DNA from 2 places in the Roseitalea porphyridii genome. Region 1 is predicted to be linked to the other one. Evidence: predicted binding sites of a transcription regulator. Region 1 holds the regulator's gene; the other holds the start of a gene.

Region 1 (7,674 bases):
CCTTTCACGCAGACCTTATTGGCCGGCGCTGCCACGACAAGTTAACTCTTCGTCATAAACGCGGGCCGCGCCGGCCGTGCCTGACCGACCGGAAACGCCCCGCAGCCCGCCGAGGATCAGTCTTCGGTGCGGAAGGTATAGACGGTCGAGCAGAACTCGCAGGTGATCGTGATCGTGCCGTCGGTCTCGGCTTCGGCCTTGTCGGCGTCCGAGAGCGACTCGAGAACGGCGGCCACCTTCTCGCGCGAGCAGGTGCACCGCTCGCCGATCGCCTGCGGATCGTAGACACGCACGCCGCGCTCGTGGAACAGCCGGAACAGCAGCCGGTGCACGCCGACGCCCTCGTCGATCAATTCGTCGTCGTCGATGGTGGCGAGCAGCGCCTTGACCTCCGCCCAGGCGTCGTCGTCCTCCAGCGCGTGGATTTCGGCCCCTTCGGGGGCATCGCCCGGATGAAGGTCGGCGTGCCGCATGCGTTCGGGCGCCTCGGGCAGGAACTGCGCGACGATGCCGCCGGCGCGCCAGGACTGCTCGACCGAACCGTCGGCGGCGCGCGTGGAGAGCCGGCCCACGGCGAGCCGCACCTCGGTGGGGATCTGCTCGGACTGGCGGAAATAGTTGCGCGCGATCTCCTCGAGCGAGGCGCCATCGAGCTCAACGATGCCCTGATAGCGCTGCATGTGCGCACCCTGATCGACAGTCAGCGCCAGCGTGCCGTGGCCGAGCAGGTCCTCTGGCAGGGCCTGGCCGGCCGCTTCGGCGGCGGCGACTTCTTCGGCGTCGAACCGCGCATAGCCGCGGACCGCGCCGGGCGTGACGAAATCGACCACCAGCAGCGAGACCGGTCCGTCGGTCTGCGCCTGGACGATGAACTTGCCCTCGAACTTCAGCGAGGAGCCGAGCAGCACGGTGAGCACGGCCATCTCGCCGAGCAGCCGCGCGACGGGCTCGGGATAGGCGTGACGCGACAGGATCGCGTCGAGCGCGTCGCCAAGAAGCACGGCGCGGCCGCGCGCATCCAGCGCATCGACCTGGAACGGCACCACGGCATCGAGGCCGACGGGCATCGGGTCCGCCGGCTGGTCAAATCCGGCCGGCGTTGAGGAGATATCGGACATCGTGTCGTCTTTCGTTTGCTCGCTCAGAGCGTCTCGCCCAGACACCAGGCGATGATCGCCTTCTGGACGTGCATCCGGTTCTCGGCCTCGTCCAGGACCACCGACTGCGGACCGTCGATGACGTCGTCCGTGACTTCCTCGCCGCGATGGGCCGGCAGGCAGTGCATGAACAGCGCGTCGGGTCTGGCGTGCGCCATGAGCGCCTGATTGACCTGATAGGGCATGAACACATTGTGGCCGCGGGCACGTTCTTCCTGGCCCATCGAGACCCAGGTGTCGGTGACAACGGCGTCGGCATCGCGCACGGCCACTTCCGGATCGTGGGTGACGGAGACCTTGCCGCCATGGCCGCGCGCCCACTCCATATAGGAACGATCGGGTTCGTTGCCAGCGGGCACCGCGACCGCCAGTTCGAAGCCGAACCGGGCGCTGGCCTCGATCATCGAATGCAGCACGTTGTTGCCGTCGCCGGACCAGGCGACGCGCTTGCCGGCGATGGCGCCGCGATGCTCCTCGAAGGTCATCACGTCGGCCATGATCTGGCAGGGGTGGGTGGCGTCGGTCAGGGCGTTGATCACCGGCACGGTCGCCGCGTCGGCCAGTTCCTTCAGCCGATCATGGGCATGCGTGCGGATCATGATGATGTCGACATAGCGCGACAGCACGCGGGCCGTGTCGGCGATCGTCTCGTCGCGGCCAAGCTGCATCTCGCCGCCGGTCAGCATGATCGTCTCTCCGCCGAGCTGGCGCATGCCGACATCGAACGACACGCGCGTGCGTGTCGACGGCTTCTCGAAGATCATCGCCAGCGCCTTGCCTTCGAGCGGCTTACCGGCCGTGCCCGCCCTGAGCGCGGCCTTGCCGGCCCGGGCCCCGTCGACGATGGCGCGCAGCTGGTCCGCTTCGACGGCGGAAAGATCTAGGAAATGGCGAGCACTCATGTCGGCACCGGATGGCGGGTTGGCGGGGAAACGGCTCAGGCCGCGTGGCTGGCCGACAGGCCGCGCGCGGCGGCCTCGAGGCGCGAGATGCCCTCGGCGATCTCCGCGTCGGTGGCGATCAGCGGGGGCAGGATGCGGATGACATTGTCTCCGGCGGGAACGACAAGCATGTGACCGTCAAACAATGCCGCAACGACCTGCGTGTTCGGCAGGGCGCATTGAAGGCCGGCCATCAGCCCGGTGCCGCGCACCTCGGTGAAGACGTCCGGGAACTGGTCGACCAGACCGTGCAGGCCCTGCTTGAGCCTCAGGGCGCGGCGTTCGACCGTTTCGAGGAACCCGTCCGCCAGCATCACGTCGAGCACGGCATTGCCGACGGCCATCGCCAGCGGATTGCCGCCATAGGTGGTGCCGTGCACGCCCGGCACCATGCCGCTTGCGGCATCCTCGGTGGCGAGGCACGCACCGACCGGAAAACCGCCGCCGAGCGCCTTGGCCGAGGCCATGATGTCCGGCGTGACGCCTGCATGCTCGTGCGCGAACAGCCGCCCCGTCCGCCCCATGCCGCACTGGATCTCGTCGAAGATCAGCAGCAGGCCGTGCTCGTCGCACAGCGCCCGCAACTCGCGCAGCGTCTGCTCGGAAACGACGCGAATGCCGCCCTCGCCCTGGATCGGCTCGATCAGGATCGCCGCCGTCGTCTCGGTGACGGCGGCCCTGGCGGCCTCGATGTCCGCGAACGGCACCTGCACGAAGCCGGGCGCCTTGGGGCCGAAGCCCTCCAGATATTTCGCCTGGCCGCCGGCGGCGATCGTCGCCAGCGTCCGGCCGTGGAAGGCGCCCTCGAATGTGATGATGTCGACGCGCCCGGGCTCGCCGCGCACGTGGAAATAGCGGCGCGCGGTCTTGATCGCGCATTCGATCGCCTCGGCGCCCGAATTGGCGAAGAAGACCCGGTCGGCGAAGGTCGCCTCGCAAAGCCGGTCGGCAAGCCGTGTCTGGCCCGGGATCTCGTAAAGGTTCGACGTGTGCCAGAGCTTTTTCGCCTGCTCGGTGAGCGCCTCGACCAGATGGGGATGGGCGTGGCCCAGCGCGTTCACCGCGATGCCGCTGCCGAAGTCGAGATAAGCGGCGCCCGCCACGTCGTGCAGCCAGACGCCTTCGCCGCGTTCGACGGTGAGCGGCGCGCGCTTGTAGGTATCGAACAGGGGCATGTGCGTGTTCATGACCGGAACCTGCGAACATTGCCGGCGATGGTCGCCAAACGAAAATGCCGCCCATTGCGAGCGGCCCGTCATGCATAGTCGGGCGCCGGCGTTTCGTCAATTGCGCCGCAAACAAGCCGCCACCCGGCGGGTCCACAGAAGCTTTTGGGCGGTTGGCCAAACTGGGGATAAAGGGAAAAATCGATTCAGTCCCCGTTGGCGACTCTTGAACAGGAGTCAACCGCTATTGTAGCTTGAGCGGACGGAGCAGGACGCCCCGCAGAATATCGTTCCCAGGTCGCGCGTAGGTTCGCCGGTCCTTCCCAGTGAGACCGAGCAACAGGTCCGGATTCTGCGTATGGAAATGGAGACGATCGTGAGCTGGACTGACGAACGTGTTGAATTGCTTAAGAAACTCTGGGCGGACGGTCTGAGCGCAAGCCAGATCGCGGCCAAGCTCGGCGGTGTCAGCCGCAACGCGGTGATCGGCAAGGTGCACCGTCTCAAGCTTTCGGGCCGCGCCAAGAGCACCAAGAGCAGCGCACCGCGGCCGAAACGGACGACCGCGCCGCCGCGGGTCGCCGGCGCCGTCCACCAGGGCGGTGGAACGCGTACGAGCGCCTATGGCGGGTCGACCGTGCGCGGCGGCACGGCCGTATCGCGCGGCATGACGGCGACCGCGCTCAAGCAGAGCCCGGACGCCGAGGCGCTGGTCGCGCCGGACCTTCGGCCGATCGAGGACGTGGTCGTTCCGATCGCCAAGCGTCTGCCGCTGACCGAGTTGAGCGAGAATACCTGCAAGTGGCCCTATGGCGATCCGCTGACGGACGAGTTCTACTTCTGCGGTCATTCGACCGAGGAGAAGTCACCCTATTGCAAGTATCACGGCAAGCTGGCCTTCCAGCAGAACGAGCGCAGGAGACCGCGCTGACACAGAGCTTCTCCCCAAAAACAATGGCGTAACAGATTGGCCGTGGCGACCCCGCCGCGGCCTTTTGTTTGTCTGCCTGGAAAATGCCGGGAGGGTTGCCGTGTCCGACCGGGTCCGCAAAGGCGGAAAGCGCTCTCAGTTGCCCTCGAGCGCGTAGCCGGCGCCGCGCACGGTGCGGATCGGGTCGCGCAGCCGGCCATAATTGATCGACTTGCGCAGCCGGCCGATATGCACGTCGACCGTGCGGTCGTCGACATAGATGTTCTCGCCCCAAACGCCGTCGAGCAGCTGGCCGCGCGAGAAGACCCGACCCGGCGCCTGCAGGAAGAACTCGAGCAGGCGGAATTCGGTCGGACCCAGCTTGATCTCGCGGCCGTTGCGGTAGACCCGATGGGTCTCCCGGTCGAGTTCGATGTCGCCGACCTTGAGCAGGGAGGCGACGATTTCCGGCCGCGCGCGGCGCAGCATCGCCTTGACGCGGGCCATCAGTTCCGGCGTCGAGAACGGCTTGACCACATAGTCGTCGGCACCCGTCGACAGGCCGCGAATGCGCTCGCTTTCCTCGCCCCGCGCGGTCAGCATGATGATCGGAAGGCGCTGCGTCTCGGTGCGCGCGCGCAGGCGCCGGCACAGCTCGATGCCGCTCAGGCCCGGCAGCATCCAGTCCAGGATCAAAAGGTCGGGCGGCGTCTCCTGCAGGGCGATCTCGGCCTCGTCGCCGCGCAGCACCGTGCTGACCTTGTAGCCTTCCGATTCCAGATTGTAGCGAAGGAGGACGCTCAGTGCTTCCTCGTCCTCGGCGACCATGATCGTGGGTGTCGCACTCATGGCTGTCGTCTTCCGTCAGTAATCTCGACCCTAGTCGTCCTCGTTCGGGTCCACGCTGATGCGGTGGCTCTTGTCTTCCTTGGGCCGGTAGGGCGGCATCTTCTCGCCTTCCACCATGTAGTAGACCGCCTCGGCGATGTTGGTGGCATGGTCGCCGATGCGTTCGATGTTCTTGGCGCAGAACAGAAGGTGCGTACAGGTCGTGATGTTGCGCGGATCTTCCATCATGTAGGTGAGAAGCTCGCGGAACAGCGAGGTGTACATCGCGTCGATCTCGTCGTCGCGATCGCGGATCATCGACAGCTTGTCGGTCGACCGCGTGCCGTAGGCGTCGAGCACCTCCTTGAGCTGGGCCAGCGCCAGTTCGCACAGATGGTCGATGCCGCGCGCCAGGCGCACGCCGTGGCTGCCCTCGTTGATCGCCTCGACGCGCTTGGCGATGTTCTTGGCCAGATCGCCGATCCGTTCGAGATCGGTCGAGATGCGGATCGCCGCGAACACCTCGCGCAGGTCGCTGGCGACCGGCTGACGCTGGGCGATGACGAGCACCGACTTGTCGTCGATCAGCGCCAGCGCCTCGTCGAGCACCAGATCATCGGTGATGACCCGACGCGCGAGCTGGCGGTCGTTCTCGACCAGCGAGCGGACGGCCTGCTCCAGCATGCGCTCGGCGTGACCGCCCATTTCGGCGATCTTGTGCGCCAGGAAGCTCATGTCTTCCTCGAACGCGGTGACGGTGTGCTGTGACATCATGGCGGGTCCGCTCGGGTCGGTGTTTTCGGGTTGTTCGTCCATCTCAGCCGAAGCGTCCCGTAATGTAGTCCTGCGTGCGCTTTTCGGACGGGTTGGTGAACATCGTTTCGGTATCGTCGACTTCGACCAGTTCGCCCAAATGGAACATGGCGGTGCGCTGCGACACGCGCGCGGCCTGCTGCATGGAGTGGGTGACGATCGCGATCGTGTAGTTCTGGCGCAGCTCGTCGATCAGCTCCTCGACGATGGCCGTGGCGATCGGGTCGAGCGCCGAGCAGGGCTCATCCATCAGGATGACCTCTGGCGACACGGCGATGGCGCGCGCGATGCAAAGGCGCTGCTGCTGACCGCCCGAAAGGCCCGTGCCGGGCTCCAGCAGCCGGTCCTTGACCTCCTCCCACAGGCCGGCGCCGCGCAGGCTGGCCTCGACCACCTCGTCCAGTTCGGCCTTGTTGCGGGCCAGGCCGTGAATGCGCGGGCCGTAGGAGACGTTCTCGTAGATCGACTTGGGGAACGGGTTCGGCTTCTGGAAGACCATGCCGACCCGCGCGCGCAGTTCGACCACGTCGACGTTCGGATCGTAGACGTCCTCCTCGTCGAGCGTGATCTCGCCGGTCACGCGGCAACCCTCGATCGTGTCGTTCATCCGGTTCAGGCAGCGCAGATAGGTCGACTTGCCGCAACCGGACGGGCCGATCAGCGCGGTCACCTGCCGTTCGCGGATCTCGAGGTTCACGTCGATGATGGCCTGCTTCTCGCCGTAGAAGACGTTGACGTTCCTGCCATTCATCTTGACCGGGAATTCGTTGGATCCGGCCACCGCCGCGCTGGTATCGGCGAAGCCCTGTTCGGTGTCGACTTTCATGTCCGTGGTCCTCATGTTCGTTACCACCGGCGCTCGAAGCGGCGGCGCAGGATGATCGCCGTGATGTTCATCACCGCCAGGAACCCGAGAAGGATGATGATCGCGCCCGACGTGCGCTCGACGAAGGCGCGTTCGGCCTGGTTCGACCACATGTAGATCTGCACCGGCAGGGCCGTGGACGGATCGAACGGCGTGGCCGGATAGTCGGCGACGAACGCGACCATGCCGATCAGCAGCAGCGGCGCGGTCTCGCCCAGCGCCGTCGCCAGGCCGATGATGGTTCCGGTCAGGATGCCGGGCGCGGCGAGCGGCAGCACATGGTGGAAGACGGTCTGCATCTTCGAGGCGCCGACGCCGAGCGCCGCGTCGCGGATCGACGGCGGCACCGCCTTCAGCGCGGCGCGCGTGGCGATGATGATGGTCGGCAGCGTCATCAGCGTCAGCACCAGACCGCCGACGATCGCCGCCGATCGCGGCAGGCCGACGAAGTTGATGAAGACGGCAAGGCCCAGTAGTCCGTAGACGATCGACGGTACCGCGGCGAGGTTGTTGATGTTCACCTCGATGATGTCGGTCAGCCTGTTCTTGGGCGCGAATTCCTCAAGATAGATGGAGGCCGCCACGCCGATCGGCAACGCCAGGACCAGGACGATCAGCATCATGTAGAACGAGCCCACGATTGCAACGCCCATGCCGGCGGTCTCTGGGCGGCTGGAGGCGCCGTTGACGAACAGGCCGGTGTTGAACCGCTGCTGCAGGACATTGTCCTCGGCAAGCTGGTCCATGTACGCGACCTGACGGTCGTTGACGCGCCGCCGGCTTTCGTCGATCGACAGATCGAACTGCCCCTTGAAGGCCGAATCGACGTCGCCATGCGCGAGCACCCAGACCGGCTGCGTCGTGCCGATGATGTCGGGGTTGCTTATCACCATGTCCCGAAGCTGTGTCCGCACGCCTTGCGACAGGAGCGCGTTCGCGTCGCGCTGGGCGTCGCTGTCGTCCTCGCCGATGCCGAGCTCGTCGTACAGTGCCC
Region 2 (7,674 bases), 410 kb from region 1:
CGCCTCACCCGAGAAGATGCGGCCATATTCGCGGTTCATGACGTCGCGGATCTGGACGTAGAAGCCCATCCGGTAGCCATTGTTCCACTCGCCGGCCCGGCCCTGAAGCTGCTGGATGCCGACTTCGGCCTGCGGGACCTCGTCGTAGTAGCCCTGCTCCTTGGCCGTCTCGTAGGCTTCGGCCGTGATCGGCACGTAGCCGGTTTCCCTGTGCCAGAACACCTGCGGGTCGGCCGAGGACAGGAACTCGAAGAAGGCCGCGGCCGCTTCGTTCTCCTCGTCCGGATGGCCCGACATGGCGAACAGGGCCGCACCGCCGATGAAGGTGTGGTAGGGCTCTTCGGTCACCGCTTCCCAGTAGGGCAGGAAGGTGGCCGAGAAGTCGAAGTCGGCCGACTGGCGCAGACCGCCGAACGAGCCCGACGAACCGAGCCACATCGCCACTTCACCGTTCTCGAACGGCGCCTGGTTGTCGCCCCAGCCGGTGCCGTAATAGCCGAACAGGCCGGCATCGATCCATTCCTTCACCTTGGTGAAGTGCATCTTCAGCGGCTCGACATTGACCAGAAGTTCGGTGCCCTCGGCGCCCTCATAGCCGTTCGCATTGGTGGCGAACTGAAGGTTGTGCCGCGACATGAAGTTCTCGGTGAAGATCCAGGGCAGGTGCGACTGCGCCATCGGCACGTAGCCGGCTTCCTTCAGCGCGGGCGCGATCTGCTCGAACTCTTCCCAGGTGGTCGGCGGTTCGACGCCGGCTTCCTCGAGGGCCTCGACATTGTAGTACAGGATCGGCGTGGAGGAGTTGAACGGCATGCCGACCATCTTGCCGTCGGCGTCGGCGTAGAAGTTGGCAACGCCCGGAATGTAGTCGTCGCGGAACTCGATGCCGGCCTGCTCGATCAGGTCCTGGGCCGGGATCACCGCGCCCTCGGCGCCGATGATCGTGGCGGCGCCGGCGTCGAACACCTGCACGATGTTGGGATGCTCGCCGGCGCGGAAGGCGGCGATGGTGGCGGTCAGGGTCTCTTCGTAGTTGCCCTTGTAGATGGGCGTCAGGTTGTATGCGTCCTGGCTGGCGTTGAACTGCTCGGCAACCGCGTTGGTGGCTTCTCCGAGCGCGCCGCCCATGGCGTGCCACAGTTCGATTTCGACCGGCTCGGCGTTTGCCACGGACATGGTCAGGGCAAGCGCGGAGGCCGCCATAAGCGCCTTTTTCATCGTCGTTCTCCCAAGGGTGTTGTTGATGGATGGGTACATCGAGGGTTCGATATGGGCGGCCGTTGAACGATCGATGACAGATCGACGAAACAATTGTGACAGCGCGTGCGGCGGGCGAAGACCGTCATGAAACTGTCATCAGGGGCGCGCCGGCGGGCCGCTTCCGGGGCCCCAAGATGTGGAAAAGGCTATGCCGGGCCGGAACCGGAAAGCCGGCGCGATCGCCCGTTGCCGCGCGTCCTACGAAGACCGGCCGATCAGCTTGCTGCGCAGCCAGCCCGACAGCGTGTCCATCATGATCACCATCAGGACGATCAGCACGATGTAGTAGCTGACCTCCTCCCAGTCCTTCTGGGTGATGATCGCCTGGGTCAGCAGGAGGCCGATGCCGCCGCCGACAATCGCGCCGATCACGGTCGCGCTTCGGGTGTTGGATTCGAAATAGTACAGCACCTGGCTCAGGAAAATCGGGACGACCTGCGGCATCACCGCAAAGCGGGCGCGCTGGAAGGCGTTGGCGCCGGTGGACTGCACGCCCTCGATCTGCTTGTCGTCGACATTCTCGAGCGCCTCCGAGAACATCTTGCCGAAGCTGCCCGCGTCGGTGATCGCGATGGCGAGCGAACCGGTCAGCGGTCCGGGCCCGAAGGCGCGGCTGAGGATGATCGTCCAGATCAGCCCGTCGACCCCGCGCACGAAATCGAAGATGCGTCGCACGAACTGGCGCAGGATCCGGGACGGGGTGAAATTCAGCGCGGCGATGAAGGCCAGCGGCAGCGCCACGAGCGCGGCGGTCATCGTGCCCAGAAACGCCATCAGGATCGTCTCGAAGATGGCCCACATGACGTCCTTGTGCCGCCACATCTGGTTGTTCCAGAAATCCGAGACCATCCCGACGAAGTTCGGCCGCGCGGGATCGACGCGCTCGCCCCAGAGCGCCAGCGCGGTCAGTTCGCCCAGGCTCTTGCCGTGGAAAGGGCTGTCGAGCGTGAAGAAGAAGAGCTCCCAGCCGTAATCGTACTTGAACGTCTCGGTCCGGTTCCGGGTCAGCGACAGGCGACCGGCGTCGGTCGTCAGCGTCGCCCGGGTCCGCGAGGCGTTCAGGTCGACCGTTTCGGGCAGCGCCGCCTCCGGCGTGACCACCTCGACCCGGTTGTCGACGAGGCCCAGAACGATCTCGCCATAGCCCGGATAGCTGTAGATCGCGCCGTCCTCGACATAGGTGACGACATGGCCCTGCCCCAGATCGATGATCGGCCCCGTTTCGCCGAATTCGACCCAGTCGGGCTTGGTGCCCTCGGGGTAGGTTCCCTTGTTCTCGCCTTCGATCGCGATGGTGATCATATCGTTGCGCGCATCACGCTCGACATGGGTCTTGTAGGAGACGAAGTCCGAAACGAGGATGCGCGCATTGTCCATCCGCGCCCGCTCGACGAGGCCTGCGATGTCGAAGGCGAAGAACACGTAGACCAGATAGAGGAAGATGATCACCGGGACCGAGATCGCGGCCCATTTGCGCCGGTTCATCGACCGCGCGACCAGATCCTTCAGTTCGGCGCCCGAGGGTGCGGACGATGCGGTGGCGGTGCCGGACATGGGTCAGACCCCCTTGACGAGCCGGTTGCGGTAGCGGCTCGAAAGCTGGTCGATCAGCACGATCGCCATGAACAGGATGATGAAGATCGCGACGACCTCGTCGTAGCGGCCTTGCCCCCATTGCATGGCGAGCTTCAGATCGTAGCCGATGCCGCCCGAGCCGACGAAGCCCAGAATGGCCGAGGCGCGCACGTTGATCTCGAATCGCAGCAGCGTATAGGACAGCCAGTTGGGCATCACCTGCGGCACGATCCCCAGCCACATGCGCTGCGACCAGCTCGCGCCGACCGATGTCAGCCCCTCGACCGGGCGCAGGTCGGCGTTCTCGTTGACCTCCGAGAACAGCTTGCCGAGCGCGCCGGCCGTGTGCAGCGCGATGGCGATCATCGCCGGCACCGGCCCGCCGCCCAGGATGAAGATCAGAACGAGCGCGATCACGATCTCGGGAAACGCGCGAAGCGTGTCCATGAAACGTCGGAAGACGGGAATCATGCGCGGGAACCGGGCGAGGCCGCGCGTCGAAAGCAGCGACAGGAACACGCCCGCGATCGCGCCGATCAGCGTCGACACGGCGGCGATGTTCAACGTCTCGATGAGCGAGGGCAAAAACTGCCACATCAGCCCGGGCAGGTTGGCGGCCTTTTCCGCCGCCTCGCTGACGATCTCGGACGGAAAGTCCCAGAAGTTGCCGACCCCGTTCAGGAAACCACCGGCATTGCGCGAGTTGGCGAGCTGATAGCCGCCGATCATCAGAAGCGCGAAAATGATGACGATGATGACGTTATAGAGCTGCTTCTGGCGAGCAAGCTCCATGTAGCGGTCCTTCACGGCCTGCGGGCCGCCAACCAGAACGTCGGTCATCGGGGATCAACCTTGGTCAGAACCGGGCGGCGAAGGCCGCCCGGCTTGCTGTTGGACGCGATTACTCGCCCTTGGCCTTGCGGACTTCGATGATCGTCTCGTAGGCGTCGTGGGTGATCGGGCGGAAACCGGCGGTCTCACCTGCGGCCATGTTGTAGGCGCACTGCTCGTCCTGGGCGTGCAGTCCTTCCAGGAACGACACCACTTCGGCCTTCACGTCGTCGGGCAGCGCGCGACGCAGGACGATCGGGCCTTCCGGGATCGGCTTGGACTTCCAGATCTCGACGATGTCGTTCATGTCGATGATGCCGGAGTCCGATGCCTTGCGCAGGGCACCCGAATTGTAGCCGTCTTCCCAGGCGCCCTGGCCGTCGGCCCAGGTCACGCCGGCGTCGATGTCGCCGTTCTTGACCGCGACGATGGTCTGCTCGTGGCCGCCGGTGAACACGACGTCACCGAAATATTCGCCCGGCTCCATGGTCGAGCCGGTTGCGGCGGGGATTTCGATGGACGGGATCAGGTAGCCCGAGGTCGAGTTGGGATCGCCGAAGCCGAAGGTCTTGCCCTGCATGTCTTCGAGCGAGGTGATGCCGCTGTCCTTGCGGGCGAAACCGATCGAATGATAGGCGAACGAGCCGTCGAGGTTGGTCTTGACGAGCACGACATCGACCGCTTCGGGATCGGTCAGATAGGTCTTGGCATAACCGGACGCGCCCAGCCATGCCATGTCGATCGTGCCGCCGAGCAGGCCCTGGATCACGCCGTCATAGTCGGCCGGCGTGAACAGCTTGGTTTCGACGCCGAGCAGGTCCTCGATGTAGGCGCGGACGCATTCGTTCGAGGCGAGACGATCCTGGGCGTTTTCGCCGCCGAGAATGCCGATGCGGAACTCCGAGATCTCCTGGGCGGCGACCGAGAACGAGCCGGCTGCGAGCGCGGCGACGGCCGTCGTTGCGACGAGAAGTTTCTTAAGCATGTGATGCTCCGTGATTGTTTGACGGGTGGACCCGTGCTCCGGTTTGGTCTCTTGCGTGAAACCCCGGTCAGCTGACCTGTCTGCCGGGTATCGGGGAGTGTCAGGCGGGCATCGCCTCCAGCTCGCTGGCCGGTTTCCGGGGTCGCTGCGGCAGGCCCAGCGAGGTCGACGTCGTCGCCTCCGAAAACGCCTCCGCCAGGCCGTCGGCGCCGTAGATGTCCCGCGCCGCCGCTTCGGTGAGTTCATCCGGACCGCCGTCGAAGACGACCTTGCCCGCCTGCATGCCGATGATGCGCTCGCAATAGGTGCGCGCCGTATCGAGCGTGTGCAGGTTGGTGATGACGGTGATGCCGTCGTCGCGGTTGATGTCGCGCAGCGCCTGCATGACGATCTGCGCGTTGCGCGGATCGAGCGAGGCGATCGGCTCGTCGGCGAGGATCACCTTGGGCTGCTGCATCAGCGCCCGGGCGATCGCCACGCGCTGCTGCTGGCCGCCCGAGAGCGCCTCGGCCCGCTTGGCGGCGTTCTCGGCGACGCCGAGCCGCTCGAGGATTTCGACGGCGCGCTCGATATCCTGGCGCGGCCAGACATTGAAGACCGTCGCCAGCGTGCTGCGCCCATTGAGCATGCCGTGCAGCACGTTCGAGACGACGTCGAGCCGCTGCACGAGGTTGAACTGCTGGAAGATCATCGCGCAGTCGCGCTGCCAGTTGCGCAGCTTCTGGCCCTTCAGCGTCGATACGTTGGTTCCGGCAAAGGCGATCTCGCCCTCGGTCGTGTCGATCAGCCGGTTGATCATTCGCAGCAGGGTCGACTTGCCCGCTCCCGATGCGCCGATCACGCCGACCATCTGTCCCTCGGGGACCTCGATCGTGACGTTGTCGACGGCGACCTTCGTGCCGAAGCGGCGGGTGACTTTATCGAGCTGGAGCATCCGTGAAGGGCCTTTGGCGAGCGCACACAAGCATCGGCCCTACCGGCAGGATGTGAACGGTGGATGTCAGAACGATGTCAGTTGCGTAACAGTCCACAGGCCCGGCCGCGGCCCCGTCACGCCCCGTACTTGATAAGGAAGCCGGCCGCGTCGAGTTGGCGGAAGTCGTCGAGCGCGGCGCGCAGCGCGCCATGGCTCCAGTCCCACCAGGCAAGCCGCTCCATGCGCTCGGCGAGGTCCGGTTCGAGGCGGGCGCGGATCGGCCGCGCCGGCACGCCGCCGACGATCGTGTAGGATTGCACGTCCCGGCTGACCACGGCGCCCGAGCCGATCACCGCGCCGTTGCCCACCGTGACTCCCGGCAGGATGATTGCGCCATGCCCGATCCAGACATCGTGCCCGATGATGACGCGATTGGCCCGCCGCCAGTCGAAGAACCCGGCCTCGTTTTCGGCATCGTCGAAATAATCGCCGGCCCGGTAGGTGAAGTGGTGCTGCGTTGCGCGCCACGTCGGGTGGTTGGTGGCATTGATGCGCACATGGCTGGCGATGTTGGCGAACTTGCCGATGGTCGCGCACCAGGCCTCGGTCTGGCGGATCAGGTAGGAATAGTCGCCGATCTCGCAGTCGGAGACGACGCAGCCCTCGTCGATCTCGGTGTAGCGGCCAAGGCTGGTGTCGGTCACCCGGGCCGTGGCGTGGATGAAGGGCCGCTCGCTCAGCTTCGGCATCGCCTCAGGCCGCCCGCCTTGCCGCGAACGCGCTCACGTCGATGATCCGGTCGGCCACCCTGTCGCGCAGTTCGGCGTCGTGGAAGATGCCCAGGAGCGCCACCCCGGCGTCCTTCTTCTCCTCGATCATCTGCGCGACCACGGCCCGGTTGGCCGCGTCCAGCGAGGCGGTCGGCTCGTCCAGCAGCAGCACCGGATGGTCGGTGATGAAGCCCCTTGCGATGTTGACGCGCTGCTGCTCGCCCCCGGAGAAGGTCGCCGGCGGCAGGTCCCACAGCTTCTCGGGCAGGTTGAGCCTTGCAAACAGGTCCGCGGCGCGTGCGCGCGCCGAGGCCGGATCGGCGCCGCGCTGCACGAGCGGTTCGGCGGCGACATCGAGTGCCGAAACGCGCGGCACCGCGCGCAGGAACTGGCTGACATAGCCGATCGTGTCGCGGCGGATGGCGAGGATCTGGCGCGGATCGGCAACCGCGAGATCGACGACCGCCCCATGGTGACGCACGAGCACCTGGCCGCGGTCGATCGCGTAGTTGCCGTAGAGCATCTTCAGGATCGACGACTTGCCGATGCCCGACGGCCCGCCGAGCACGGCGCAGCGGCCCGTCTCGATGGCGAAGTCGACGCGGTCGACCACGGGAATCTCGATGCCGCCGCGCAGATGCATGGTGAAGCTCTTGGCGACATCGGAGACGATCAACGGAACGGGCATGGTTCAGGCCTGCAGGATCGAGGAAACGAGAAGCTGGGTGTAGGCCTCGCGCGGGTCGTCGAGGACACGGTCGGTCAGGCCCGTCTCGATGACGTGGCCGTCCTTCATCACCATCATCCGGTGCGACAGAAGCCGGGCGACGGCGAGGTCGTGCGTGACGACGATCGCGGCGAGGCCCAGATCGGTGACGAGCCCGCGCAGCAGATCGAGCAGGCGCGCCTGCACCGACACGTCGAGCCCGCCGGTCGGCTCGTCCATGAAGATCAGGCGCGGTCCGGTGACGAGGTTGCGGGCGATCTGCAGGCGCTGGCGCATCCCGCCCGAAAAGGCGCGTGGCTGGTCGTCGATCCGGTCTTCGGCGATCTCGACCCGTTCGAGCCAGTCGGTCGCCGCCGCGCGGATGTTGCCGTAGTGGCGCGCGCCGGTCGCCATCAGCCGTTCGCCGACATTGCCGCCCGCCGAGACGGTCATGCGCAGCCCGTCGGCCGGGTTCTGGTGGACGAAGCCCCATTCGGTGCGCATCAGCATGCGCCGTTCGGCCTCGCTCATCCGGTACAGTTCGCGGCTGCCGCCGTCGGCAAGCCGATAGGTCACCGACCCGGTCGTCGGCATCAGGCGCGTGGAGATGCAGTTGAGCAGCGTCGTCTTG

The links. The regulator PhoB, encoded in region 1, activates phosphate uptake and scavenging genes when phosphate is short. The targets are predictions, from matches to a motif close to TGTCATNNANCTGTCAT.
Region 2: phnC (phosphonate ABC transporter ATP-binding protein) is a predicted target of PhoB. The motif match lies at 5,660-5,676, and genes of this name have one in related genera.

Annotation. Positions count from the first base shown of each region.
Region 1 covers NZ_CP036532.1:401,338-409,011, forward strand. Annotated here, with positions in the region: gene E0E05_RS01960 (Hsp33 family molecular chaperone) at 117-1,118, opposite strand; gene argF (ornithine carbamoyltransferase) at 1,142-2,059, opposite strand; gene E0E05_RS01970 (aspartate aminotransferase family protein) at 2,095-3,285, opposite strand; gene E0E05_RS01975 (GcrA family cell cycle regulator) at 3,641-4,195, shown strand; gene phoB (phosphate regulon transcriptional regulator PhoB) at 4,331-5,023, opposite strand; gene phoU (phosphate signaling complex protein PhoU) at 5,054-5,776, opposite strand; gene pstB (phosphate ABC transporter ATP-binding protein PstB) at 5,820-6,566, opposite strand; gene pstA (phosphate ABC transporter permease PstA) at 6,662-7,674, opposite strand, start outside.
Region 2 covers NZ_CP036532.1:3,527,440-3,535,113, forward strand. Annotated here, with positions in the region: gene E0E05_RS17250 (extracellular solute-binding protein) at 1-1,218, opposite strand, end outside; gene phnE (phosphonate ABC transporter, permease protein PhnE) at 1,459-2,814, opposite strand; gene phnE (phosphonate ABC transporter, permease protein PhnE) at 2,818-3,675, opposite strand; gene phnD (phosphonate ABC transporter substrate-binding protein) at 3,737-4,651, opposite strand; gene phnC (phosphonate ABC transporter ATP-binding protein) at 4,752-5,585, opposite strand; gene E0E05_RS17275 (DapH/DapD/GlmU-related protein) at 5,702-6,316, opposite strand; gene phnL (phosphonate C-P lyase system protein PhnL) at 6,321-7,025, opposite strand; gene phnK (phosphonate C-P lyase system protein PhnK) at 7,029-7,674, opposite strand, start outside.